DNA from 3 places in the Paenibacillus sp. 1182 genome. Region 1 is predicted to be linked to each of the others. Evidence: riboswitches for the same ligand, from Rfam matches in the RefSeq annotation. Region 1 holds a riboswitch; each other region holds the start of a gene.

Region 1 (9,886 bases):
GCAGCTCGACCATAGCGCCAGCGGCCATCCCGATAGCTGAGCCAATCTCAGCCTGACAGCCTCCCTCCGCGCCAGAAATGAAGGAGTTGTTGGCGATCACGTAGCCAATGGCTCCAGCGGCGAATAGGCCGTTCACCATATGCTCATCATCCCAGCCGAACCGTTCCTGCGCACTGATGAACACACCAGGGATAACTCCACATGAGCCTGCGGTAGGAGTGGCGACAATGCGACCCATAGATGCATTAACCTCCGACACGGAGAGGGCATAAGCCATGGCGAGCGCGGAGGCATCACCGGAGCAGGTCTCCCCTGACCGCAGATACTCGGCCAGGCGCTTGCCGTCGCCGCCCGTCAATCCACTGCGGGATACGGTGTCTTGTGTCTGACCGCGATGAACAGCTTCCTTCATGATTTCATAATAATCAGACATTTGGCGAAAGATTTCTTCCTCCGTTGTATTCGTTTCTTGTACCTGCTCTTGAATCATCAAGCGGCCAATCGTGGTGGATTCTTCAGCGCATAAAGCGCTGATCTCATGCAGATGGCTAAACCGCATCGGATTCAGCTCCTTTTTTCAAATTAATCATCTTAATTTCATACATATGAGGTAAAGAACGCAGTTCCGCAATCAGTTCAGCTGGAGCAGAACTGTCCGTTTCAATGGCGGTGAGTGCTTCACCATCCCGGCCTTTGCGATCTACGTGCATATAGGCAATGTTAATGTGGGCCGCGCCCAGCGCTGAAGTTATTGCGCCCAATGTACCGGGCTTATCCGAGTGGAGAAGCACCAGCGTAGGCAGCTCCCCGGTCAGATTGACCCGGAATTCGTTGAGTTGCTGGACATGGATGCTGCCGCCGCCGATGGAGGAGCCCAGCAGTGTGCGCTGATCCTCGCCCTTCCACAACTCGAAACGGACGGTGTTCGGATGAGGAGCGGGGAGTCCACTGACGGCGAATTCCACGGTCATCCCGGCTTGCTCGGCCCATTGCTCGGCATCTGGAATCCGGTGATCGTCCGTATCGTAATTAAGCAGTCCTGCGATGAGCGCCAGATCCGTACCGTGTCCTTTATACGTATCGGCAAAGGAGCCGTACAGTGTCATACGGGCACGGTCAGGCTGCGCCCCGAGCCAGTGCCGGGCAACGCGTGCGAGTCGCACCGCGCCTGCGGTGTGTGAACTGGAAGGTCCGGTCATGGCCGGGCCGATAATAGAAAATACATCTTTGAAACGCATGGTGTGGCCCCCTGTATGTTCTAATACCATACTATATGGTATTTCCGCGTCTTTGCGCGGTTATGACGGTTCCTAATGCTGACGCACAATGTGAGCACAAAAAAGGACAGGATAAGGAAGTTTCCCTTATCTCTGTCCTCGTTACCTGAGAGTTTCGTGCGGTGTTCTTACCGCCTTACCCCTTGGGTGGCTTGCGCTCTCTCCAGAGTTGCGTCAGATGACGATACATGGACCTGAGAGATTATCCGCCAGCCGGGTGCTGGCGTCTTGCTCCTTCGGTGCCGCCAGAGTGTAAGCCCCCTGGACAGACTCTCCCGTCATCTTCATTCGCGTATACCGTTCTACATGTCTTTCTTAGCGTAATGTATGACGTGCTCGGTGTCAATCACAGGGTTTAATTTTTACATAAACAGGTGCATTTCCAATAAAAAAGATTAAAGTTTACATAATTATGGATGAAATCAGGAAGGAATTAGAAGATTGGCGGCTAATCTGATAGAGGACAAGTACATTTATGGAAATCATAGGAGGGATATTGACGTATGGTAAAAGGCTTGCGGTTCACAGGTTCACGCTTAAAAGGGATGCTGCATCTAGCAGCGATCGTTTCACTGCTGATCGGGATCTTCGTTCCGTTCGGTCAGGTCAAGGCAGAGGGAGCATTGACAGTAGCTGAAGCACTTCAGGGCCAAAGCAGTGGAGGTACGGTGACGGTAGAAGGTTATATCGTCGGACATGCTACCGGATCGAAAACGGCTAACTTTTCTTCTCCGTTTGCGAATGATTTTAACGTACTGATTGCCGACCAGGCCAATGAACGTAGCACGTCTAATCTATTGGATGTACAGCTGACATCCGCGTACAGAGGGCAATTTGGGCTAACAGGCCATCCTGAGCTGATTGGCAGCAAAATCCGTGTGACGGGTACACTCGGCGCCTACAATAATTTTGGTGGAGTGAAAAGCCCAAGCGCTGTTGAACTGGTGAACGGAAGCGAGCCGGGGGAACCAGGTGAACCTGGTGAACCTGAACCTGGCAACCCGGGTCAACCCGGTACTACATTGCCGGATGGAAAAGGCAAAAAGGTGCTGTTCGATAATACGCACGCACAGACCGCTGGTGCAGCAGATTGGGTCATTGAAGGCGCCTTCTCCGACTTTGCCAATGGACTGCGTAATGTAGGCTTTACGGTAGACCCATTAAATCGTCCCATTCCTTTTACTTATGGAGAGCAGGCTATAACCTATGACAAGCTGCGCCAATATGATGTGTTCATTATTGGTGAAGCGAATGTTGCCTTTAAGGCATCCGAGCAGGCTGCCCTGCTGCAATACGTGAATAGCGGAGGGAGCGTCTTCTTCATCTCCGATCATTATAATGCAGATCGTAACAAAAACCGTTGGGATTCCTCCGAGGTTATGAATGGCTACCGTCGTGGAGCCTATACTAATCCGGCCAAAGGCATGACTGCAGAAGAAGCTGCATCACCGGCAATGCAAGGATTAACAAGCTCCGATTGGCTGGCGGCCAACTTTGGCGTTCGTTTCCGTTACAATGCGCTCGGTGATGTGAATGCTACCGACATTGTAGCCGCAGATCAATCTTTCGGTATTACCAAGGGTGTGCGCTCGATTGCCATGCATGCAGGATCTACGCTGGCTATTATTGATCCTACCAAGGCTAAAGGCATTGCTTACATCCCTTCAGGCACGAAAAAATGGGGTAATGCGGTAGATCAGGGGGTTTATAACGGCGGGGGCCGTGCGGAAGGACCTTATGCCGCTATCTCCAAGGTAGGCCAAGGCAAGGCAGCATTCATCGGTGATTCTTCCCCTGTAGAAGATGCTACACCGAAATATGTGCGTGAGGAAAACGGACAGTCGAAGAAGACATATGATGGCTTCAAAGAAGTGGATGATTCAACCTTCCTGGTGCAAACGGTTCAATGGCTTGCATGGAAGCAGGACTACACGAAATTGTCCGATGTGGCAGGTTTGACTCTGGATCAACCAACGAAGCTTCTGCCATTCGAAGAGCCTGCGGCGTCCACGGAACCACAGCCTGAGCCTTGGTCTGCTCCGGCAGCAGGCTACAAATGGTACGATCCTAGAACATTCAAGTCTGGCTCCTATGGAGCGGCTTCGTAAATTATATTGTCAGGAGCTCAATGTGAGCTTGGGTTAGTTAGTCGTTTGATCCCTGCTGAGGGATCAGGCGACTTTTTTTGTGATGAAAATTAACCTGTGGTTGGTTATTTCATTACATTTTGTGCCAGAAAGGCCGCACTATTGCTGGATCATTGATTTTTTAAATGATGTTGATAGCATAATCTTAATTGATATATCCATATACTGGTGATAGGATGTATTCAAATTATTCCGACAAAAACGGTATGTAATGTTCATGAGAGGTTTTAAACATCAAACATGGTGAGAATAAGCGGGACAAGACCATGGAGAATGGAGGAAGCGCGCATTGAATACCGAACCTGTGTTGGAAATTAAAGGATTATCCGTATCTTTTCGCATCCAGGATCAATATCACCCCGCAGTCGACCATCTGGATCTGACGGTCAACCCCAATGAAGTGCTGGCTGTAGTCGGAGAATCCGGCTGTGGCAAAAGCGCGTTAGCGCTTTCGATCCCGCAACTGCATGACATGGAACGCACGCGTGTAGAGGGGGAGGTCTTTTTTAAAGGAACGGACTTGAACCGTCTTTCCTCAGGGCAAATGAATAAAATCCGCGGAGCGGGAATTGGCATGATCTTTCAGGACCCGTTGACAGCACTCAACCCGTTGATGAGCATTGGCAAGCAGATTGAGGAAAATCTCGATTATCATACGTCACTATCTACGAAGCAAAAAAGGGAACGTGTGCTGGAGCTGCTGGAAAGTGTAGATATACCGAATCCAGTGCGTGTGTATGATCAGTATCCGCATGAACTGTCAGGAGGGATGCGGCAGCGTGTGATGATCGCGATTGCCATAGCTTGCCGACCTTCTCTTATTATTGCAGATGAGCCGACGACTGCGCTCGATGTAACGATCCAATCGCAAATTCTCGACTTGCTCAAACAGCTTCAACAGGAGACTGGGAGCGGTATTATCCTGATTACGCACGATCTTGGTGTTGTGGCAGAAGTAGCCGACCGCGTGGTGGTCATGTATGCCGGAGAAATCGTGGAGAGCGCTGATGTTTTTGAATTATTCAGGCAACCACAGCATCCGTATACGCGTTCTTTGCTTGCTTCCATGCCGGGATCGCATACCAAGGGGGAATCACTGCATGTCATCGGCGGCATTGTTCCCTCATTACAAGATATCCCCCGCAATAGCTGCCGCTTTGCTCCACGTATTCCCTGGATTCAGCAGAGGGTGCATGAAGACCATCCCCAATTAAATGAAATTTCCCCTGGACATTGGGTCCGTTGTACATGTTATCAGCATTTTCATTTTGAAGACGAGGCAAAGGGGGAGGCTGCTCATGGCACTACTGGAGTTAAATGATTTGAGGGTGCACTATCCGGTGCGCGGTGGTTTCTTCCAGCGTGTTATCGATCAGGTGAAAGCAGTGGATGGCGTGTCGATCAGCATTGAGGCAGGCCAGACCTACGGGCTGGTGGGGGAGTCTGGCTGTGGGAAAACGACGACAGGCAGGACGATCATCGGTCTAAATAAGCTGACGAGCGGACGGATTTTGTTTAAAGGAAAGGACCTTGCAGCTCTAAGTAGTAACAATCGTCATCCATTGCGTAGAGATATTCAGATGATTTTTCAGGACCCATACTCTTCGCTTAACCCGCGTAAGCGCGTATTGGATGTCATTGCTGAACCGCTGCGAAATTTTGAAAGGCTGAGTAGTGAGGAAGAACGGAGAAAAGTACAGACGTTGCTGGAAAAGGTCGGCTTGAACGCCGATGCAGCCTATAAATATCCGCATGAATTTTCCGGGGGGCAACGACAGCGGATCGGGATCGCGCGTGCGCTGACATTAAACCCCAAGCTGATCATTGCTGATGAGCCAGTGTCAGCACTGGACGTTTCCGTGCAGGCACAGGTGCTTAATTTTATGAAGGATGTGCAGCAGGAATTTAATTTGACGTATTTGTTCATCAGCCATGATTTAGGTATTATCCGCCATATGTGCGACCAAATCGGTATTATGTATCGGGGCCGTCTAGTGGAGCAGGGGAGCGAGCAAGATATTTATGAGCGTCCACAGCATCTGTATACCCAGCGCCTCATTGCAACCATTCCCAATATTGATCCTACAAAACGGCTGGAAAATGCTCAAAAAAGGCGAATGCTTTTATCCTCCTACAAAACAGAGCTACCCAAACATCTAGACGCGAGTGGAAAACCGTTTGCACTAAAATCAGTAAGTCCATCCCATCAAGTCGCGCTACCATAAGGGGGTACAGAATATGTGGAAATTTACACTGCGTCGGCTACTGGTTATGATCCCTCAACTTTTTGCACTGAGCGTGCTTATATTTTTCCTAGCTAAGGCTATGCCAGGGGATGCCTTGACAGGGCTCATCACTTCAACTCCCAATCTAAATCCGGCTGCACTGGAAGAGCAGCGACAAAGACTGGGACTGAATGACCCGGTCTGGATGCAGTATGGGAACTGGCTCGTCCAGCTTGCTCACGGGGATCTGGGCAAATCTTATGTACATAAAATTAGCGTTACCGATCTGATTGGCAGCCGTCTGGGGAACACGTTCTTTCTGGGCGTAGTCATTCTGGTTCTGACGTATCTGATCGCCATCCCGCTCGGCGTACTCAGCGGTCGTTATCAGCATAGTCTGCTGGACAAAACCGTAGTGGGCTATACCTATCTCAGCTTTGCGACACCTCTATTTATACTCGCGTTGCTGCTGCTGTATGTATTCGGCTTTAGGCTCGGCTGGTTTCCAACCAGCGGCAGTGTGGATGTAGGTGTGGAGCCGGGGGCATGGTCATATTACGTGAACAAGTCGTATCATCTCATTTTACCGGCGGTTACAGGCGCATTGCTCAGTACAACGGCTACGATTCAGTATTTGCGCAATGAGGTCATTGACACAAGACTGAAGGATTTTGTGAAAACAGCGCGTTCCAAAGGGGTACCCGAAGGTAAAATTTATTCCCGCCATATTTTCAAAAACTCTCTATTGCCGATTGCTGCCTTTTTGGGCTATGACCTGACGGGAGTCATTGCAGGCAACATTTTTCTTGAATCTATTTTCGGTTATCCGGGGTTGGGCCAATTATTTCTTCAGTCCATCACTCAACGGGATTTTTCAGTCGTGAACGCGCTGGTCATGATTTCTGGCTTCTTGGCACTATTAGGGACCCTTTTATCTGATGTCATCCTGAGCAAGGTCGATCCCCGCATTCGAATTGAATAGCGAACAAGTCTAGAGAAAGGGAGGGATTATGGTGTCTATACAGGTGGAGGAGGTTTTCACGCCGGAAATCATTCGTAAATCACCATCCAGTTGGTCTGTACTACGTCGTGAGCTGGTGCGTGACAAAAAGGCCTTGGTTTCCATTGGCTTTGTGATTCTGTTCTTGATCTTTATATATGCCTCTGTCCTGTTTGTCAATCAGGATGTAGTCACGACGGTCGATTTGGGCGCGATTCGTGAAGCTCCAGGCTCAGTGCATTGGCTGGGGACAGATCGAGCGGGCAGAGATATTTTCGGCCAACTGGTCATTGGAGCCCGCAATTCCTTCACTATTGGCTTTACGATTACATTGTTATCCGCCGCTATTGGCTTAACATTAGGTTTACTGGCTGGTTTTTATGGGGGAATGGTCGATAACATCATCATGCGGATCATTGATTTTATTTTGGTGCTTCCATTTTTGATGTTGGTCATCGTATTTGTCAGCATTGTACCCAAAAGCGGCATAGGGTCCTTTATTTTTATCATGACTGCCTTTTTATGGATTGGAAAAGCACGCCTGATCCGGGCCAAAGTGTTGTCGGAGCGCGAACTGGATTATGTGCAGGCTTCCAAAACCCTTGGCACACCCAATTGGAAAATCATCTGGTTTGGCGTGCTGCCCAATCTTAGCTCGGTCGTGATCGTCAATCTGACCCTCAGTCTCGCGGGAAATATCGGGATTGAGACCGGGCTTTCTTATCTCGGCTTTGGCTTACCGGAATCTACGCCAAGCTTGGGTACACTGGTGAGTTATGCCAATGACCCGGATGTTTTGCAGAATAGCTGGTGGATGTGGTTACCTGCCTCACTGCTTATTTTGGTGTTAATGCTGGCGATTAACTTTATTGGCCAGGCGCTCAAACGCGCCACGGATGCCAGACAACGATTGGGTTAACTGAAGTTCAAGGATAAGGACAATGACAAGGAGGGATTTACAATGGTTAAACACTGGAAAAAAGGGATTCTGCCTGTTCTATCTGCAATTTTAGTACTTTCATTGGCGGCATGCAGCGGTTCGCCTTCCGCTTCAAATGGAGGGAAATCGTCTGACGGTACAGGCGGCTCAGGGTCCGACAGCAAACAGGTGAATGCGACAGCGCTGGCGAAGGCGGTCAAGAACGATAAGGCACCGATTAAGGGTGGCATCATCAATTATGCACTCGTGTCTGATACCCCCTTTGAAGGCATTCTGAATCCTGTATTTTATGATGGCAATCCTGATTTTGAAGTCTTCCAGTTTTTTTACCCTTCTATGTTTTCGATTGACTCCAATCTGAATATTGACAATAAAGGGGCGGCGACGATTTCCTTTTCCCCAGACAATAAGGCGGTGACTGTGAAAATTGATCCCAAACTGAACTGGACGGATGGTAATCCCGTAACGGCAGAGGACTATGCCTTTTCCTATGAAGTGATCGGTCATAAAGACTACGAAGGTCCGCGTTATGATAGCTTTATGACCAACATTGTGGGTATGGAGGATTATCACGCGGGTAAGGCCAAAACCATTTCTGGCATCAAGGTGCTGAATGAGAAAGAGGTTACCATTCATTTCAAAGAACCCAATCCTTCGGTGAAATCGGGACTCTGGTCTACGCCACTGGAGAAAAAGGTATTTCAAAACATTCCCGTGAAGGATATGGCCGGATCTGATCCTGTCCGTAAAAATCCGATTGGCTATGGGCCGTTCAAAATTAAATCTATGGTCACAGGTGAATCTGTGGAATTCGTCAAAAATGAGGATTATTTTCACGGTGTACCCAAGTTAGATGGCCTTCATCTGAAGGTGGTGAACCCGAATGTCATTACCGAGGCGCTGAAAAGTGGAGAGGTTGACTGGGCCAGCTATCCAACCACCCGTTACAATGAGGCCAGCAATCCGAAAAATGTACAGTTTCTCGGTCAGGAGGAATTATCTTATAGCTATGTGGGCTTTAAGATGGGCAAATTCGATCAGGCCAAGAGTCTAAATATCATAGACCCGAACGCCAAGCTGGCGAACAAGTCATTACGTCAGGCCCTCGGCTATGCGCTGAATAACGAGCAGGTCGGCAAGCAGCTATATCATGGGCTTCGGATTCCAGCAACGTCCCTGATTCCGCCTGCCTTTAAGGGGTATCATGATATAAATGCAAAGGGCATCACGTATGACCCGGACAAGGCGAAAAAGCTGCTGGACGAGGCAGGGTATGTGGACACCAATGGAGATGGATATCGTGAGGACCCCAAAGGCAAGGAACTGGTGCTCCATTATGCGGCAATGAGCGGGGATGCGACAGCCGAATCGCTGGCGAAGTTTTATTTGCAAAATTGGAAGGATGTCGGGCTTCATGTCGAGCTGGTGGACGGCCGTCTGCTTGAGTTCAATTCTTTCTATGACCGTGTGCAGAAGGATGACCCTGGCATTGATATTTTTGGCGGCGCATGGAGTACAGGTACAGATGTAAACCCTAGTGGGCTGTATGGACGCGGAGCCAGCTTTAACTACTCGCGCTTTACCAGTGAAGAGAATGATAAGCTGTTGCAGGAAGGGGTGTCTGTGAAAGCCTTTGACGACAATTATCGTAAAGATATATACAATCAGTGGCAGGCGTATATGAGCGAGGAGGCACCCATTGTACCGACGTTATTCCGTTACTCGTTGGAGGCAGTGAATAATCGGGTAGCCAATTACGATATTACCCGTGGCAAGGAGTATGATGCAGACACGTTTGCGAATATTACGTTGACTGCGGAAAAAGCAGAAGTAGCCCAATAATCTAAAAAAAGCGCAATAACCTGAAGAAGAAGCGCGAACCGGTTTGATCCGATTTTGCGCTTCTTTTGACCTTTTATGCAATCATTCTGGGGATTCTCGAAGGGAGAGAAGGAAGACGGAGATACGTCAGCTTCAATACTTCATTGCGGTATGCGAGGAACTGCATTTTACGAAAGCTTCGGAAAAGATCGGAATCTCCCAACCCACACTTAGCTTGCAAATTAAGGCGTTGGAAGAGGAATTGGGCATGACTCTTTTTGACCGTGCAGGCAAGAAAATTAAGATGACAGATGCCGGGAAATTGTTGCTGCAACACAGTGCACATGCGCTCAAGGATTTACAGCAAGCAAAGGCTTCCATTGAGGAGTTGCGCACCGAGCAACGCGGGAGTTTGCGGATTGGTATCGCATTACCGGAGCTGGAGGAACCATTACAAGAAATGTTTATCCATTTTC
Region 2 (9,886 bases), on a different contig from region 1:
CTCTACCCGCCGCAGGGATTTTGCAAGGATTAGCTCTGATTAATTATGAAACGGATATACCGTTTGGTCCCGTAGTTGGCGGATTTCTGAATCATTATGTCACTCCTTTTCTGAACGAGGGGGCGGGGGCTATCTTCGGTAACCTTGCGCTCATTTTCTCCATTGGTGTTGCCATTGGTCTGGCAGGCGACGCAGTAGCCGCATTATCGGCAGTCATTGCCTATATGGTGTTGACCCGTATTTTGGCGGCAGTGCCGGGTATATTTGCATATATTCCAGACGACGTCAAGCTGGACATGGGCGTATTGGGTGGTATTTTTATCGGTGGATGGTCTGCTTTTCTGTTTAAAAAATATCATAATATTCAGCTCCCGGATTGGCTTGGCTTCTTCTCAGGCAAACGTTTTGTCCCCATGATTACCGCCTTCACGACCATGATTCTGGCCATTCTGCTCGGAATGATCTGGAGTCCGGTACAAGATGGGATTGCAGCCTTCGGCAACTGGATTGTCGGGTTTGGCGGAATCGGATCAATGGTATTCATGATTGCCAATCGGCTGCTGATCCCGCTCGGTTTGCATCATGTACTAAACTCAATCGCGTGGTTTCAGATTGGTAACTATACGAATGCAGCTGGCGAAGTTGTTCATGGTGACCTGACCCGTTTCTTTGCAGGCGATAAATCAGCTGGTCTATTCATGTCCGGTTTCTTCCCTATTATGATGTTTGCTCTCCCGGCAGCCGCTCTCGCATTCATTCATACGGCTAAGCCGGAAAAACGTAAAGCCGTCGCTTCCATTTTCATCGGTTCTGCGCTGGCATCGTTCCTGACCGGAATTACCGAGCCCCTCGAATTTTCGTTTATGTTCATTGCACCATTGCTTTACGGCGTTCATGCTCTGCTGACAGGCCTGAGCGGCCTGGTCGTATACCTATTGGATGTCAAACTGGGCTTTTCCTTTTCAGCAGGACTCATTGACTATTTGGTCAATATGAAACTCTCCACTCACCCATTGCGAATGATCCCGGTCGGGCTTGTCTTCGCCCTCATCTATTACTTTCTGTTCCGATTTATCATTCTCAAATTCAACCTAAAAACTCCTGGGCGTGAAGATGATGGAGAAGACAGTCACCTGTCTGAGGCTAACGAATCTGTACCCATTGGAAAGGCAAGCGCCACATCCGACACTCCGTCCAGTCAGGCAGGCAGAATACTAACCTATCTCGGTGGTTCGGACAATATCCTAAGTATTGATGCCTGCATCACACGGCTGCGTCTTGTCGTCAAAGACGACAAAGCAGTTAACGATCAAGCTCTCAGGCGGCTCGGAGCGTCGGGAATCATCAGGCTTGGTAACGGTACCCTACAGGTCATTTTCGGGACTCGGTCCGAAATTCTGAAAGATGAAATACAGCGGTTGATGTCATGAGCTGAATCCCTAACTTAAGCACGTGCGTTCTTCATATAACAGACGCACGTGCTTTTTTTTATGGATAAACGTTTCAAATTTTTTGTTTTTGGTTAAGGCAATGCACATAAATGGGTAACAGCTTCATATGATGGAGCTAAACCATTTACAACTTGTTTAGCAGGCAGATTATCTCAGACAGCAAGGAGGGAAATGATGTGAAGACAGTACAATGGTTGGTATTATGTCTTACTTTTCTCACTATGTTCAGTGCTTGTAGTGGACCCTCGTTCTCTGAAAGTCAATCATCTGAAACTAATTTGTCAAACGGAAAAAAGATAACGCTTACATTATGGTATTGGAACCGTTCCATTGATGATGAACTACTCGCCCAAGCGGAAAAACACTTTCCCAACATTGAATTAAAAACTCAAAAAATAGGTGGTGACTTCAAAGCTAAACTGAAGACAACGCTCGCAGCTCGTTCTGGTGAACCAGACATCGTAGCTCTGAACGACTGGATGGTGGAGCTATTTCCTAGTGCGGATCGTTTTTATGATTTAAGGGAACTCGGAGCAGACCGCCTAAAAGATCAATATTTGGAATGGAAATGGAATCAGGGGATCACTCCTGATGGTAAAATGATTGCATTTCCCATGGATACTGGGCCTACTGCCCTCTTCTATCGAAGCGATCTATTTGAGCAAGCAGGCTTGCCTAGTGATCCTGAAAAGGTTAGTGCCTCGATCCGCACATGGGATGATTACATGGCAGCCGGAGAACAACTTCAGCAGAAATTCGGAAGCCGTTCGTTTTTGGCTGATAATATTGTAAACGTTTACAATCAAGTGCTCGCTCAGCATACAAACCTCTACTTCAAGCCGGATGGCAGCTATATTGGCAATCAATCTCCTGACATCCGTCTGGGCTGGAAAACCGCTGTCGATTTCCACAAGAAGCATCTGCTCGCCAATGCGGATGGCTGGACTCCCGAATGGAACGCTTCGGTCAATAACGGCAAAATTGCCTCTTTTGTAGGGGCTGTTTGGATGAAGCAAGTTCTCACAGAGGCCGCGCCGGATACAGCGGGCAAATGGAGAGTCGCCCGTGCTCCTGGAGGAGACGGCAACCTGGGTGGTTCGTTCATTTCTATCCTCAAATCCAGCAAACATCCCAAAGAAGCCTTTGAAGTCCTGACCTGGCTGCAAAACCCGGAACACCAGTTGGAAGCCTACCACAAAATCGGTCTGTTCCCGTCCACTCCCGGCGTCTATAACGATCCTATCATGGGGATACCCGAGCCTTTCTTTGGGGGTCAGGCCACCGGACTCATCTTCTCCGCCTCCGCACGTCATGTGAAAAGCAGCTATTTCGGCGAGCGCTACCCTGTCATCCACGGCATTGTGACCCGTCGCCTTGCTAATGTTGCCAAGCAGGATGCTAATCCTGATGCATTATGGACGGAAACCATGGAACGAATCGAACGGGAATTACAGCGATAAAAAAACAAAATTCAAAAAAGGCGTGTGGACAATATGCTGAGAGAAATCTGGAAGCACCGTGCCGTTTATGCTGCGATCTCGCCGTTTTATCTGCTGTTTGGCATCTTTGGACTGTTTCCGATTGGTTTTTCATTATACCTGGCGTTTCACAAATGGGACGGAATCGGAGACATGACCTACAACGGCTGGGGCAACTTTCGCTACCTTGTAACAGATCATGAATTTTGGCAGGCTGTAGGCAACACCTTTGTGATCTGGGTGTATGCAACGATTCCAATGCTATTCTTCGCACTGATTATTGCCTTTCTGCTTTATGCCCCATTTGTGAAAATGCGCACCTTATGGCGAGTTGGATTCTTCCTGCCCAATGTGACGTCTATTGTGGCTGTCGCCATCATATTTGGTGCCTTATTTGCCAACAATTTCGGATTTCTCAACTACCTTCTGCAACTCTTGGGACTGCCCATGGTTCAATGGCTGAATGTGCCATGGGGTATCCAAATTGCCATTTCTTCTATGGTCGTATGGAGATGGATGGGCTATAACGCAATCATCTATCTGGCCGGACTTCAGAGTATTCCGCATGTGCTGTATGAGGCCGCCAAAATAGACGGAGCAACCGGAGCGCAAGCTTTTTTCCGCATCACTATCCCCATGCTGCGCCCAGTCATTCTGTTTACGGTCATTACGTCCACCATCGGCGGTATGCAACTCTTCACCGAGCCACAGGTCCTGGTCGGTAATGACGGCGGTTCCGGGGCAAGTGGCATGACCATCGTTTTATACCTGTACCGCGAGTCGTTCATTAACAACTATTTTGGATATGGTGCAGCCGTCGGATGGGGCATGTTCCTCATCATTGCTCTATTCTCCATCATCAACTGGAAACTCGTTCAAGGTAAAAAATAACGATGGGAAGGAGCTTCACAACATGATACAGACACGTGCAAAATCCTTTGTTTTATATGCCGGATTGTTGGTGGGAATCATCCTGTCGATGTTTCCATTTTACTGGCTGATCGTTATGGCAACCCGTACAACTTCAGACATCTATCGTTTTCCACCGCAATTGTGGTTTGGTAGCCACTTCTTGGATAACATAACTAGAGTATTACAGCAGATTAATTTTGCCGGAGCCTTTTTTAATACCCTTTTTGTAGCCGGTTCTGTTACCTTATTGGTTCTGTTTTTCGATTCACTGGCAGGTTTTGCATTCGCCAAGTTTGATTTTCCGGGCAAAAAAGTGCTATTTATCGTTCTGCTAGCTACCATGATGGTCCCTTCACAACTTTCGCTTGTCCCCTCCTTTGTCATGATGGCCGCCTTTGGATGGGTAGGTACGTTCAAAGCGCTTATTATCCCGGGGATGGTAAATGCCTTCGGCATTTTCTGGATTCGTCAATATGCGGAAGAATCCATTCCAAAGGAGCTGCTGGATGCGGGGCGGATGGACGGATGCAGCTTTTTTCGACTGTACTTGAATGTAGCACTGCCTATTCTACGTCCTGCGTTCGCTTTTCTCGGCGCGTTTACCTTTATAGGAGCCTGGAATGATTATTTATGGCCGCTAATCGTCTTAACGGATGAGCGTAAATTCACGCTCCAGATTGCACTGTCACAGTTAAACGGGATTTACAATACGGATTATGCGATGGTCATTGCGGGCACCCTGCTTGCTGTACTGCCACTTATTATTTTGTTTCTTTTCATTAGCCGCCAGTTTATTTCCGATCTTGCCGCTGGTGCGGTCAAAGATTAGATTCACTTGAATTCCCTTATTCATTTCATGTATAATAGTTAATCGTCATTTCAAATAGCTTACATGGTAAAGTTAGGTATTCAACAGGCAATCAGGTTAAGCGATTTACGATTTGAACATGAACTATGAACTGAGGGGAACTTTCCAGATGAACAAATTCACATATTATAACCCCACCAAATTAATATTTGGAGACAATCAAATTGAAGAACTGCAGCAGGAGCTGCTGAATTACGGCAAAAATATTTTACTGATATACGGAGGCGGAAGTGTCAAGCGAAATGGTCTGTATGACCAGGTATTAAACGCGTTAGAGCCGCTACATCTTAACATTCATGAATTGTCCGGCGTAGAGCCGAATCCGCGCTTGTCTACCGTTAAGAAGGGCATCGACATTTGCCGAAATGAAAACATCGACTTCTTACTTGCAGTAGGCGGCGGAAGCGTTATTGATTGCACCAAAGCCATCGCAGCAGGGGCTAAATATGACGGCGATGTGTGGGATATTATCAACAAAAAGCACATGCCGACCGAGGCTCTACCATTCGGCACCATCCTCACACTCGCCGCCACCGGTTCAGAAATGAATCCGGATTCTGTCATCACCAACTGGGAAACGAACGAAAAATACGTATGGGGCAGCGCGGTGACGCATCCGAAGTTTTCGATTCTGGACCCAAAAAACACCTTCTCTGTGCCACGTGATCAGACGGTATATGGCATGGTGGATATGATGAGCCATGTATTTGAACAGTATTTTCACAATGTTAAAAATACACCGTTGCAAGATCGTATGTGCTTTTCCGTGCTGCAAACCGTAATCGAAACTGCACCTAAGCTGTTGGAGGATTTGCACAACTACGAGCATCGCGAAACGATTTTATATGCCGGAACGATTGCTCTTAACGGAACACTGCAAATGGGCTACTTCGGGGACTGGGCTTCGCATACGATTGAACATGCATTATCTGCTGTATATGATATTCCTCATGCTGGCGGTCTGGCGATCCTATTCCCCAACTGGATGAGACATACGGTGGATCAGGATGCTGCACGCATGAAACGGCTGATGCTCAGCATGTTTGACTTAGACACCGTAGATAAAACAGATAGAGAAATCGCTTTGGAGGGTATTGACCGTCTTAGTGCATTCTGGACAAGTCTCGGTGCCCCTTCCACCCTGGCCGATTACAATATTAATGATGAGCAATTGGAAAAAATCGCAACCATTGCAGCCCGTGAAATGGAATATGGAGGCTTCGGTAATTATAAAAAGCTGAATCAAGAAGATATTTTAGCTATTTTGCGTGCATCGTTATAACATTCAAAAGGGAGTGTCCTCAAGCCTGTGATGGCTGAGAGCACTCCCTTTTGAAATTTATGAATTAACCGTTTGTCCCTTTTCTTCTACTTGAATAGCTGCCCCTACACTGGCACCTGCAAGAATGCCCTTTTTCTTACTAGAATTCAGAGAATCCATATAGGTTCGGGTTTCTGCAACGACAATGCCTGATAAGCCGAGCAGTGCAATCAGGTTCGGGAAAGCCATCATTGCGTTAAAGATATCTGCCAGCAGCCAAATCGCATCCAGTTTAATGAACGCGCCCCCGCCAACGAGTAGAATGAACAGATAACGGTATGGCTTAATCCACTTGACCCCAAGCAAATATTCAACACAGCGTTCCCCGTAATAGTTCCAGCCGAGCATGGTGGTGAACGCGAACATAATCAGAATAATTGTGAGCAGTTCTGCCCCCAGCGGGAATGCGCTGGAAAATGCTTGCTGAGTCATCAGACCCGCATCGGTAGGCCCGCTCCACACACCGCTAACCAGTAGCGTCAACCCGGTCATCACACAAATAACCATCGTATCAATAAACACGCCTGTCATGGAAATCAACCCTTGCTCCGCAGGCCATTTGGTTTTGGCAGCTGCGGCTGCAATCGGTGCGCTCCCCAATCCGGCCTCATTGGCAAAAATACCTCTGGCTACCCCACTTCGCATCGCCAGCATAATCGTAGCTCCGGCAAATCCGCCCGTTGCAGATGTAGTTGAAAATGCCGAATGGAGCACCAGCGCAATTGCGGCAGGAAGCTGGTCAGCAAACCGAATCAGTACGATGAGACAGATCAGTACGTACAAGCCTGTTTTAAAAGGAACGACCTTCGTCGATACCTTGGCAATGCTTTTGAGTCCTCCAATAGTAACCAGTCCAGTAAGGATAGCTATAATCAGTGCCGTTACAATGGGCGGAACGCCAAAACTGTTTTCCGTCGAAGATACAATCGCTTTGACCTGCGGAAACGTTCCAATCCCGAACAACGCCACCAGCATGCCCGAAAAAGCAAACAGCATCGCCAGCGGTTTAAAACGACGTCCTAGACCTTTCTCAATATAATACATCGGGCCGCCGGAAAATTGTCCATTCCGATCCTTCACCCGGTATTTTACTGCAAGTACACCTTCCGCATATTTCGTCGCCATCCCAAAAAAGGCTGCAACGACCATCCAGAACAAGGCACCCGGCCCGCCCAGCTTAATGGCTGTCGCTACGCCGACAATACTTCCTGTGCCAACTGTAGCCGCTAGCGCCGTACTCAAAGCCGCAAAACTACTTACATCCCCGCTGCCTTCATTCGGGGCCTTACCGATCAGCTTGATCGCCAGGGGCAGGCGGAATACCTGCAACATTTTCAGACGTATGGTCAGCCACAACCCCGTTCCCATGACAAGAATGATGAGAGGCGCCCCCCATATCCAACTGCTAATCGCTTCTAACACATGTACCAAATTCATTTCAACCCGCTCCTCCAGCATATTAGAAAACAAAAAAGAGTCAAATCAGCTGATTCGACTCCTGGAGAGGTTAAAGGCACGAAAAAATACAACCATCTTGTGCAGGTTTCTGCCTCTAATAGCTCATAAAAAAGCCTAGGGCATTCCCTGTCACAGGTTATTCGCGTCTCTGTCCTTTTGCCTGAGAGTTTAAGCAGATGTTCTCTGCGGTGCACCTTCGGCGCCCAATTAAGGGTCTCTCCAGAGTTCTGTCCGTTTACGGTCCCCGCTTGTGGCTGTAAACAGCCTAAGCACCTGAGAGTTTTGCCCCTTCGGTCGGAACTTTCGTTCCATCTCCCGCAAACATCAACCAGACATATGAAATTTTTATTCATTATACAGAAAACTTTCAGCTTATTACAAGTGAAAAGTTTGTGAAGCCCTCTGAAATATTATTATGTCTATCAAAAAAGCGGGTACAGCAGATTGCATCCTTAGGATGTCCTCTGCTATACCCGCCCGAGACGATATGAAATTACAATTCTTCACCATTGGTTGCTATCACATTTTTATACCAGTTAAAAGAGTCTTTTTTGGAGCGTTTGAGCGTTCCGTTACCGTCATCATCCAGATCAACGTAAATAAATCCGTAGCGCTTGGACATTTCGGAAGTAGACATGCTCACAAGGTCGATAGGGCCCCAGTTGGTGTAACCAATCAGATCAACACCGTCGGCAATCGCTTCCTTCATTTGGACAATATGCTGACGCAAGTAATCAATGCGATACGTGTCATGCACAGAGCCGTCCTCTTCCACCTTATCATATGCACCCAAGCCATTTTCCACGATGAACAGAGGCTTTTGATAGCGATCATAAAACGTATTCAGTGTAACACGCAGGCCGATCGGATCGATCTGCCATCCCCAGTCGGAGGACTGCAGATACGGATTTTTCACGCCGCCAATCAGGTTTCCTGCTGCTTTCTCGCCTTCTGGACCTGCCGATACGGTCAAGGTCATGTAGTAGCTAAATGAGATAAAATCAACCGTATTATTTTTCAAAATTTCGTCATCGCCGGGTTCTGTCTGGATCACAATATTATTTTCTTCAAAATAACGATTCATATAGTTGGAATATTCCCCACGGGCATGCACATCCGTAAAGAATAGGTTCATCTGATTTTCATGCTGGGCTTTCAGTATATCCGCTGGGTTACACGTATGTGGATAGCTTTCTATACGTGCCAACATACAGCCGATCTGAGCACCCGGGATGATCTCATGTCCCCGTTTGGTTGCCAGTGCACTAGCTACAAATTGATGATGCAATGCTTGATATATCGCTTGCTGTTTGTTTTCTACACGGTCAATAACCACACCGCCACCGGTGAACGGACTCATGGTCATTACATTGATTTCATTAAAGGTCAGCCAGTATTTTACTTTATCCTTATAGCGTGTAAACACCGTTTCGGCATAATTGACGTAATGCTGTATGACTTCACGACCCAGCCAGCCATTATACTTCTGAGTCAGACCTAGCGGTGTTTCATAATGTGACAATGTTACCAAGGGCTCAATATTATATTTGCGCAGCTCATCAAATACATTGTCGTAGAATTGCAATCCTGCTTCATTCGGCTCGTGATCATAGCCATTCGGGAAAATCCGCGACCAGTGGATGGACATACGAAATACTTTAAAGCCCATTTCAGCGAACAATGCAATATCTTCTTTGTAGTGGTGGTAAAAGTCCACACCTTCACGTTTTGGGAAACGGGCATTGACTTTGCCTGCCAAAATGTCTTCGAGTCGCTCGGACGAAATCTCTATAGCGTGATCGTTCTTACGTTCCGCTTTGGGTACATAAGCAATCATGTCTGCGCTGGACAAGCCTTTTCCATCTACGTCAAAAGCACCTTCCAATTGGTTGGCTGCAGTTGCCCCGCCCCACAAGAAGTTTTTCGGAAATCCTTTTAGCATCTTCGTCATGGTATAAAGACCTCTTTCCGTATATAAGATTTTTACTTTGGCCTAAGTAATCCCATCAAATGCTGCAAATGTGAATCCATACCTAACGGTAACCGTTCTCCTTTGAAATGCATTGACAGATGCTTTAAAATAGATGTAATGCCCTCATAAGCATCCTAATTGTTGTAACGCGTTTCATGTCAAGTATTTTTTTCTTATGTGAGGAGAAGCACCATGTCGAATCTTGATCAAATTGCAAAACTGGCGGGCTTTTCCAAGGCTACGGTATCCAGAGTATTAAATCAGTCCCCCCATGTCAGTCATGAAACAAGAGCTAAGATTTTGAAAATCATGCAGGAATTAGATTATGTTCCTAATCGGAATGCCATTTCCCTATCCAAGGGTCAGACGCTTCAGATTGGTATCATCACTTCAACGATTAATGAAATTGTTCTTGCTTTTCTGGAC
Region 3 (9,886 bases), on a different contig from region 1:
CACATTCTCCAAAAAGCTGTGGCCCAAATTGACGTAACTACCCCAATATTTCCGAAAAAGCTTTTTAGCCATCCTCATAATGACAATGATCGACACTGGAATTAAGGGAACGCAGATCAATAGTATAATGGCTGCTTTGAAGCTGACAAAAGAGAGGGTAATGAATAACGTTACGGGGGCAAGCAGACTGTAAAATAGCTGAGGCATATATCTACCGAAATAGGTTTCAAGCTGCTCTACCCCTTCTACAGCAACCTGAATAACCCCCGAGGTGGAGGTATGATCTGTATATGCGGGCCCTATCTTCAGCAACTTGCTGTAAATTTGCGAGCGCAGCGTTTTTTTAGCATTTACCGAAGCACGATAGGATAACATACTGGCTGCATAATTGCTCAGGCAGCGAACTGCAATAGCAGCAATAACAATGACCGTCATAGATAGAATCAGCTTGCGAGTCACTTGTCCTTCCCATGCCTGCTGCATAACAAAGGCCATAGACAACACAGCGGCTATACTCCCCAAAAGACCGATCCACTGCACAAGCACACCCCATACGATATATTTTCGAGAATGTTCCACTAGACCGAGCAGACGGCTGTCGACCATTTTAGACTTTTTTTTTGGAGTAGGTGCAGGTGAAGATGATGGTGTTATTTTTGCTGCAGCGTTTCTCACTGTTCCGATTCGGAATATAAAGTAATAATATTTAAAAAGGATGACCAAGACGATGAGCGTTTTGCCCCACACATTAGGGGTGAAAATAAAGCCTATAATCAGCATCGTTGACGCTAAGCCCAATGTCGTGATTTTCGTAGACAGCTTCAACGACCTTGTTTGAACAAAACTCTCTAGATGCTTTTGGTACAGAGAGGTATTCGAAAACCACTGGTGAATCCTTTCGGACCCCCGCATAAAGAAAAAGGTCGCGAGCAGCAGAAACGGTGTAGTCGGTAGCAACGGTAGCACTACACCAATAACTCCAAGCGCTAAAAATAAAAACCCTAAGGTAATATAGATCGGTTTCACTATAATCCTCCCTAATAGTTATAATAGTAATGGTTTCATTTTATAGATAATGATAATCATTATCAATATAAACAATTTAAGCAGGTTGTTATGTGATGTAAATCACGCATATAAAAATCCTCTTGAAGCACATCTCTACAGAACACGCTAGTGTTGATGTGGATGCTTTGTCTTCAAGAGGATTATCGAAATTTAATGTTAGTAATCCGTTGTTTTATGAATTTATAATATCATATTGCTCCAATATCTGCCGATGTAACGGGTGGTCTGCGGTTATGGAAGTATAACGCGTCAGCGCCACACCCAGCCCTTCGTTGCGGATCACCTGCTGAAGCTCGACTGCCTCGGGGTCTTCCGTAATATCAAATTTACAGGCAGCAGCCATTCCTAACGCCAGATGATCCGTCGGAATGCCATACTCCTGCGCTTGGAGCGCGGGACGTACAAGACGGTCATTGGGAGACAGCTTGCGTAATGGTGAACGTCCGACCCGAGTAACATCGTCTATTAGATTAGGGTTGCGGAAGCGATCCAAAATTTTAGAGATGTACTTCCTATGCTCCTCTTGATCCAAACCGAAGCGCTTCACAAGCACCGCTCCCGTTTCCTCCAGTGACCCTTGTATCGAATCCACCACCTTGCTATCCTTCATGGCCTCCTGAATGGTAGCATAACCTGCGGTATAACCAAGATAAGCTGCCACGCAATGTCCCGTATTTACCGTGAACAGCTTTCGTTCAATGTAAGGCTCTAGATCCTGCACGTACAGGATACCTTCGATTTCTTCATGCTCAGATGCCATTTGCGAACGATCCACCACCCACTCGTAAAAAGGCTCTACCTGCACATGTAACGGGTCCTCGTGTTGCTGGATCGGCACAATCCGGTCTACGGCAGCATTTGGAAAATACACCGAAGCCTCAGCCTTGGCACGGGTCGCCTCATCTAATAGCGCAAAAACATGCTCTTTCAGTTGCGCACTACCTCCGATTGCATTTTCACAGGCAATCACATGCAGCGGCCTCGCTCCTCTCTCTACCCGCCGCTTGATTCCTTCCGCAATACCTGCTGCTATGTGCTTGAGGATGCTGACCCCTACCGCGGTCGTTACCAGATCTGCGTGGTCTACTGCATCGGCTACAGCCGCTGCATCCTTGCCGTCAATCGCCGTCACATTCGTGACCAGCTCCGTATCCTTTGTATCATTGGCTAATTCTACGGTGTATTGTTTACGACGGCGTAACTCGGATACAAGGGTGTCGTTGACATCTGAAAAAACAACCTCATAGCCTGCACGCGACAGAATCAATCCGATAAAGCCGCGACCGATATTTCCTGCTCCAAAGTGGACGGCTCTCATAGCTCCAGCTCACTTTCGAACAGATCTATAATTTCCTGTGGGGTCACCGCATTGCGAAGTTTATCCATATTTTCTTCCTCCGCACACACCACAGCGATACTCGTCAAAATCTCCATATGATCGCCGCCTTGTGCTGCAATGCCGATTACCATGTATGCTTTTTCTCCCCCAAAATCTACGCCTTGCGGAAACTGGACGATGGAAATGCCTGTGGATTGAATAAGCGTCTTGGATTCCTTGGTGCCATGTGGAATAGCCAGCCCGTTCCCGATATAGGTGGACACGATCTCCTCGCGTTCCAGCATCTTGTCAATGTACTCACTTGAAATATGTCCTGCATCCAGCAGGATTTGTCCAGCCATACGAATCGCCTCATATTTGTCTTTGGCGGTTGCATTCATTTTTACTTTGTCTATCGTCATAATACTCACGGTAGGTTCCTCCCTGTCCCTAATTTACTGTGTAAAAATCCAGCTAGCTCACTCGATATATAATTGACAATATGATCCCTGCTACCGTGTTCCAGTAGCGTAACCATGTCTTCCTGCAAGAGTAATGCACTAATCTCGCTCAATACCTCCAAGCTTTCTCTCGGCAGCTCACGAGGTCCCAACATGAGCAGCACGCATTCTACCTGTTCGCCTGTATCCGCCAACAGCGGCTCTGCCAGCTTATACAAGGTAAGCGAAGGTTTGCGAATATAGTGGCTACGCGTATGAACTAAAGCAATGGAGGTATCAGAGATCACCTGACTACCTTGGCGCTCTCTTTCCATGAGTTGTGCAGCAACCGCAGAAGGCTCTGTAACATTCCCCCGCCCCGCCTCCAACATGCATATAGCCTCTACGGTCGCCGCCATATCCATCTCCTGATTTTCCAGCGGGTACACTTGAAATTGCTGTACAATGTGTACAATTTCATCGAGACTTTTCCGCAGACCGGTAAGCCACTCCATGTCCTGACCGGGCTGAACGACGTGTTCCTGCTGATGGTCATCAGGATGATTGAGTGTAATATGCTGGATAAATTGACGCAGGCGATCACTCTCCTCCTGCGTCAGCAGCGGGCTGATCTTAAGATAGCGATCTGGTTCAAGCGGTAGCTCTACTGTCGAAATGATCAGATCATAATCCTCCTTGGGGATCCGCGCCGCCTCGTACCATGAGGCCCTATCCACAATTTTGATCTGTGGCAGCTCTTTGGCGAGCCTTGTTGCCAGAAGTCTGGATGAACCAATGCCGCTCGTGCAGACTACGATGGCCCGCACCTCCCGCCGCAATTGTCGCAGCCGCTCCAGCGAAGCGCCGAAATGCATGACGAGAAATCCGATCTCTTCATCAGGGACTTTCATTTCTGTCATGTCCGCCGCAGCCTTTTTCACTGAGTCGAATAAGCTGCTGTAATCCTTGCGGATTTGCTGAAGGAGGGGATTACGAATCGACTTGCCTTCCTTCAAACGTTTGAATACCGGAGCCATATGGGCAATCAGTCCTTCACGCAGAACACGGTCCTCTTCCAATGGCGTGCCTGTTTCTTCCTCCACACGACGAATCAACTCATGAACCGACTCCAGCAGTACAAGATCATCGAGCGGCAGCAGCCGGGTAGAATGATCCTCGGCATCACGGAACAGCAGCCTGAAATAAGATCGTTCCGGGTCCGGAAAGTTAATATCCAGCGCCGCTGACAATTCTGCGCATATGCGTTCTACCATAGCTGTACGCAGCATGATATTCTCATCCGAATCTGTTTTTAAATAGGAGAGAAGAGGATCCATAACATACCCGAGTCGTAGACGTGCCAGCGAAACGCAAATCTGAATCAGCAACTCCATATATTTGCTTTCCACCATGTTTTCCAGCCACTTTTCATGGGGCTGCCAGAGGGCCTTTTCCACGATCAGCAAGTTCCCTCTGCCAATCATCTCCAGCAATTTGTCGGAGACACGAGTCACAGAACGAACCTCTCCCTGGCTGGAAAACAGATCAGATTCATCCAAATGTTCGAGGGCCAGCTCGGAAATCGCCCGTCTTTTGTCTATCTCCCGTCCGGTAATCTCGACACCATATCCCCGTCTGCGGACAAGCACGAGCCCTCGATCTCCGATCCAGTCTTGTAATTCGTCCAGATCATGACTGACCGTAGTTACCGTGACTTTCAGATCTGAAGCCAGCGCCAGCAGCTTGATCGGCTCCCGTGTATCCAGCAGCATGCAGAGAACCACGATCTTTCTCTCCTCAGCCGAATATTCGTCTGGATTCGTATACAGCAATTGCTTTCGCAGGCATACAAGCTGAGCTGGGTCTGCATCTATACAGATACCAATCCCTGACTTTTTCTCCAGCTTCACCTCATGAGTTGCCAGCCAATGCTCGACTGCGCCCAGTTCCCGATGAACCGTCCTTGTGCTGACATTGATCTTCGTGGCAATTTCCCCGGCAGTAACCTCTTTGGACTGCTCCAGAAGATATTCCACGATGTCACGTTGTCGTTTCGTAATATTCATAAGCGCATACCGTTCCTTCCCAAGCTCATCCCTCCAGCAGGAGACGTACACTGCATACAGTCCGCCTGACTATGACGGGGATTAAGAATCGGATTTCAGACGTTCAACCAGCGCTTCGTATTCAGGACTCTTCAGAAAATTGTCAATGGAAATGTGTTCAGCATTCGGGACTACTGTTTTAGCCCGGTCTGTCAACGTTTTTTGCGTAATGACAATATCCGCATCCTGTGGAATTTCACTGATTGCCGTATTCGTAACTGTTACGCCTACGCCCGCCTGCTTCATTTTTTTGCGTAAAATCGAGGCACCCATCGCGCTTGAACCCATACCTGCATCACAGGAAAAGACAATCTTGTTCACTTCGGATTTATCCTTGAGCGTTCGATCTGCGACAATCTCGGCAGCACGATCAGATTCGTGGTTATCTTCCATTACAGTGGCGTTAGCACTGGCACTCTTGCTTTGACTTTTCATATCTTTCAGGCGAGATGCAGCTTCCTCCAGCCCCTCTTCTTGTTGCTTACCTGTCTTGAGTAACACTGCTGCAACAGCAAAGGATACGACCGCAGCAGCGATCACCCCGCTCAGCATTGGCAAATATCCACCTTTTGGCGTCATTAGAAAATAGGCGATGATACTACCCGGTGAAGGAGCAGCAACCAGTCCGGCACCTGTCAACATGAAACAGAAGGTTCCCACAACACCGCCAGCTATAGCTGCAAGAATCAGAATCGGCTTCATCAAAATATAAGGGAAATAAATTTCATGAATCCCGCCGAAAAAATGAATGATGACTGCGCCAGGAGCTGACGACTTCGCAGAGCCTTTACCGAACAGACAGTAGGCCAGCAAAATACCAAGCCCCGGCCCAGGGTTGGATTCCAGCATGAACAGTACGGATTTGCCTGTTCTTGCAGCTTCCTCCAACGCAATCGGACTCAATACTCCGTGATTCAGCGCGTTGTTTAAAAATAATACTTTTCCGGGCTCAATAATGAGGTTGACAAGCGGCAATAGCCCCGCGTTCACGAGGAACTGTACCCCTGCCGACAACACTTGACTGATCATTTGTACAACCGGGCCGATCGCCACATGGGCAAGCAGTGCTAGAATGGCACCGATAATCCCGGCCGAAAAATTATTGACCAGCATTTCAAAGCCTGATCTGACTTTGCCTTCAATGGCCTTGTCGAACTTCTTCAATATCCACGCAGCCAGCGGACCAGCTACCATCGCGCCCAGGAACATCGGGATATCGGCTCCTACTATGACACCCATCGTCATGATGGCACCGATCACACCTCCACGCTGTCCGTGAATCATCGTGCCCCCTGTATAACCAATCAGCAGCGGCAACAAATAATTTTTCATCGGATCAACCAACTGTGCAAAACCTTCGTTCGGGAACCATCCGGTCGGAATAAAGAGTGCCGTAATCAACCCCCACGCAATAAAGGCTCCCATATTGGGCATAACCATACCGCTAAGAAAACGGCCAAAACGCTGTACGGCGACACGAGTGCCTCCTTTTGAACTTGGCTTTGCGTCCAATGTACTCATATTCAAATCCTCCTTGTAGGTAAGCATCACTACCTTTTCTTAAAATTCATACTAAATGACAGCGCTATCTTCATCAACGAAATGAAAACGTACTTTCGTCATGAACGTTGATGACAACATTTAAATTTAAATTATCCAGGAAGATATTATACCTGCATAATTCTTCTTAATATGACCTGTAGCTATAGAAATTAGTCGAAAAACCGCGCTGGATTATGTATGATTCCTATATGGGGACAACCCACTATATCAGAACAACACACGTAATTACGTTTTCAAAAAAAGACAAAAAAATAGCCGCTACGTCAAATCATAGCGACTATTTTATACAAAAATCGAGCAAACTAACGATGCTCTTATTCAATTAAAAATCAATATAAAATTCCGAATAACACGCTATTATTTCATGCTGCATTGCTCTATTTATTACTCCGAAATCAACTGCTCATACTGATCCGCCGACAGTAGTTTGCCCAATGATTCCTCCACATCTTTATCCATCTCTACTTCTACCATCCAACCTTTGTCATATGGAGATTCATTCACTAGCTCAGGTGTACCTTCCAGCGCTTCATTCACTTTTAATATGGTTCCCGTCACCGGAGCAAAAAGGTCGGATACCGTCTTCACCGATTCAATCGTACCGATCTCCGCTCCCTGCTCAATCGTTACTCCCGCCTCAGGTAATTCTACAAAAACAATATCACCCAGTTGGTGCTGTGCAAAGTCTGTAATACCAATCCGCACCGTTCCATTCTCTGTCCGCTGAACCCACTCATGTTCGTCTGTATACCAAAGTTGCTGCTTCACTTCACCCATTCTGTTCCCCTCACTTCCATATGAATAAAATCGCATTTGCTCACCTGTATTAGACAGGTTAAGATTATGACAATACGAACACTCATGTCAATAATACTAACAAAAATACTTCATATCACCTCCTATAGCGCTCTATATAAAAATATAATAATTTATAACAAACGCTTACATATCCTTATTTATATATTAAATGTTTTTTCTATTGTTTTTGATGACATTTTTATTGACATTTTGAATGAATTTGCGTATTAATGGGTTATAGCAAATACTTTGGGAAACACCCGACAACTGCAAACGCGGATGAACGCAGAGGGAGAGACTGCCAAAAAGATTCGCATAGCTGTTGCCGCTTGTGAGACAGTTGTGCACGCGAATCGGATCAAGTTGTTATCTGCAAAGCCAGGTAATATACTGCTGATCCCGAAGGTAGCGCCGAAGGAGTAAGCCTGCATTGCAGGTGAATCTCTCAGGCAAAAGGACCTCTGCCGGACGCATCTCTGGAGAGCATTCGCTATTGGAGCGGATCACCCAAGAGGAAACCCGGTACATACCGGGGTAACTTTCTGGTATCAAGGACAGAGCTGAAAAAAGAGTATAGACTGCTGTCTATACGTTTTTTTCGGCCTGTCTTTTTTGTTTTGCCGATCACACCGGATAGGAGTGGAAACATGACTAATTTGCGAAAAACACCGCTATATTCGTCCTACGGGACGCAGTCTGGGGTTCGTTGTATTGACTTTGGCGGCTGGGAGCTCCCCGTTCAGTTTAGCGGTATCCAAAAGGAGCATGAGGCCGTCCGGCAACGTGCGGGTTTATTCGATGTATCGCATATGGGTGAGTTTTTGGTTGAAGGCAAAGAGGCCGAAGCTTTTCTACAAAGGGTGACCACGAATGATGTCAGCCAGTTGGAACCAGGTCAGGCACAATATTCACTCCTGTGTTACCCCGATGGAGGTGTAGTAGACGACCTGCTTATTTACTGCAAAGGACCGGAGCGCTACATGCTCGTTGTGAACGCCTCCAACATTGATAAGGATTGGGATTGGTTACTTCGTCATGTGCCTGCATCCGTTCACATGGAGAATGTGTCTGATTCAATAGCATTGCTGGCATTGCAGGGACCGGAAGCAGCACGTATTGCCGCAGCCGTGGCAGATACGGATATTACGAATCTGGCATCTTTCCACTTTCATGAGAACGTGCCATTGTTCGGAGCAAAAGCACTCGTCTCACGAACCGGATATACGGGCGAAGACGGTTTTGAATTTTATGTACCTGCTGCGGAAGCACCCGCCGTATGGGAGGGTTTGCTTCGTTCCGGTGAGTCGTATGGGCTGATTCCCGCTGGACTTGGTGCTCGGGATACACTACGCTTTGAGGCTCGGTTGCCGCTGTACGGACAGGAGCTATCTGCCACGATTTCACCACTTGAAGCCGGTCTAGGGTACTTCGTCAAGCTGAATAAAGGAGATTTTATCGGTAGAGAAGCACTGCAACGTCAGAAAGATCAAGGGATTCCTCGTAAATTGATCGGGCTGGAAATGATTGATCGCGGCATCCCACGCGCCCATTATCCGGTATTCGCAGAAGGACAACGCATCGGTGAGGTCACAACGGGGACTCAGTCGCCCACCTTGAAGCGTAATCTGGGCCTCGCCTTGGTGGACAGTCGTTTTAGTGCCCTCTCCACACCGCTGGAGGTTGAGATTCGTGGCAAACGCCTGCGTGCCGAGGTAGTGGCAGCACCCTTTTATAAACGCCCGCGCTAATCTTAAACTCTCTTCATTCCAATAAAGCAAACATGTCAGATATGAACTTCCGGGTTTTTCAGCTCACACTTTTTTATTAGCTAATTACGATTTAAAATTTTGCTTTTCGAAAGGAGCCAGAACCTATGAAGCAGCATCGTTATCTCCCTATGACTGAACAAGATCAAACCGAAATGCTGCGTGTGGTGGGTGTATCATCCATTGATGATTTATTCAGTGACATTCCAGAGGCCATTCGATATCAAGGGGAACTCCCTCTTTCTTCTCGACTCGATGAGAAAGCCTTAACCCGCCACTTGGCCGAGCTGGCTGGACACAACGCCAATACAGACACACATGCCAGCTTTCTTGGCGCAGGAATTTATGATCATCATATTCCGTCGGTCATCCAGCACATCACTTCACGCTCGGAATTCTATACAGCCTACACCCCCTATCAGCCGGAAGTAAGCCAAGGCGAGCTACAAGCCATTTTCGAATTTCAGTCGTATATTTGCGAATTGACGGGCATGGCTGTAGCTAATGCCAGCATGTACGACGGAGCGACTGCACTGGCGGAAGCGGGCTCACTGTCCGCCGCAGCTACCCGCCGTAAACAGCTTATCGTATCGAGGTCCGTCCATCCAGAGGCACGTCAGGTATTGGCAACCTATGCACGCGGATTGAATTTGGACATCGTGGAGATCGGCTGTTCGGACGGTGTAACGGATGCTGATGCGTTAGCGGCGGCCGTATCGGAACAGACCGCGGCTGTTTTGGTCCAAAGCCCCAACTTTTTCGGAGCCGTGGAAAATCTACAGCCGATGGCTGACCTCATCCATGCACACAAAGGTCTTTTGGTCGTCA

Evidence for each region. A riboswitch is a leader RNA that binds a small molecule or an ion and turns the genes downstream of it on or off. The one in region 1 is predicted to bind glycine.
Region 2: it holds a riboswitch for glycine, as region 1 does, so the genes downstream of both, JOD82_RS27435 (alanine/glycine:cation symporter family protein) here and sdaAB (L-serine ammonia-lyase, iron-sulfur-dependent subunit beta) in region 1, are expected to answer to the same signal.
Region 3: it holds a riboswitch for glycine, as region 1 does, so the genes downstream of both, gcvT (glycine cleavage system aminomethyltransferase GcvT) here and sdaAB (L-serine ammonia-lyase, iron-sulfur-dependent subunit beta) in region 1, are expected to answer to the same signal.

The regions. Positions count from the first base shown of each region.
Region 1 is NZ_JAFICR010000005.1:15,357-25,242, forward strand. It holds gene sdaAA (L-serine ammonia-lyase, iron-sulfur-dependent, subunit alpha) at 1-559, opposite strand, end outside; gene sdaAB (L-serine ammonia-lyase, iron-sulfur-dependent subunit beta) at 549-1,238, opposite strand; glycine riboswitch at 1,450-1,565, opposite strand; gene JOD82_RS11535 (DUF6359 domain-containing protein) at 1,781-3,385, shown strand; gene JOD82_RS11540 (ABC transporter ATP-binding protein) at 3,714-4,745, shown strand; gene JOD82_RS11545 (ABC transporter ATP-binding protein) at 4,723-5,649, shown strand; gene opp4B (oligopeptide ABC transporter permease) at 5,663-6,631, shown strand; gene JOD82_RS11555 (ABC transporter permease) at 6,660-7,568, shown strand; gene opp4A (oligopeptide ABC transporter substrate-binding protein) at 7,611-9,431, shown strand; gene JOD82_RS11565 (LysR family transcriptional regulator) at 9,475-9,886, shown strand, end outside.
Region 2 is NZ_JAFICR010000021.1:4,167-14,052, reverse strand. It holds gene JOD82_RS27460 (PTS transporter subunit EIIC) at 1-1,430, shown strand, start outside; gene JOD82_RS27455 (ABC transporter substrate-binding protein) at 1,628-2,911, shown strand; gene JOD82_RS27450 (carbohydrate ABC transporter permease) at 2,945-3,820, shown strand; gene JOD82_RS27445 (carbohydrate ABC transporter permease) at 3,843-4,670, shown strand; gene JOD82_RS27440 (iron-containing alcohol dehydrogenase) at 4,819-5,991, shown strand; gene JOD82_RS27435 (alanine/glycine:cation symporter family protein) at 6,049-7,467, opposite strand; glycine riboswitch at 7,627-7,721, opposite strand; glycine riboswitch at 7,740-7,816, opposite strand; gene JOD82_RS27430 (glycoside hydrolase family 1 protein) at 7,982-9,439, opposite strand; gene JOD82_RS27425 (LacI family DNA-binding transcriptional regulator) at 9,653-9,886, shown strand, end outside.
Region 3 is NZ_JAFICR010000009.1:91,513-101,398, reverse strand. It holds gene JOD82_RS29630 (DUF454 family protein) at 1-1,026, opposite strand, end outside; gene JOD82_RS18475 (mannitol-1-phosphate 5-dehydrogenase) at 1,241-2,386, opposite strand; gene JOD82_RS18470 (PTS mannitol transporter subunit IIA) at 2,383-2,817, opposite strand; gene JOD82_RS18465 (BglG family transcription antiterminator) at 2,814-4,892, opposite strand; gene JOD82_RS18460 (PTS mannitol transporter subunit IIBC) at 4,974-6,452, opposite strand; gene gcvH (glycine cleavage system protein GcvH) at 6,879-7,271, opposite strand; glycine riboswitch at 7,664-7,763, shown strand; gene gcvT (glycine cleavage system aminomethyltransferase GcvT) at 7,940-9,040, shown strand; gene gcvPA (aminomethyl-transferring glycine dehydrogenase subunit GcvPA) at 9,166-9,886, shown strand, end outside.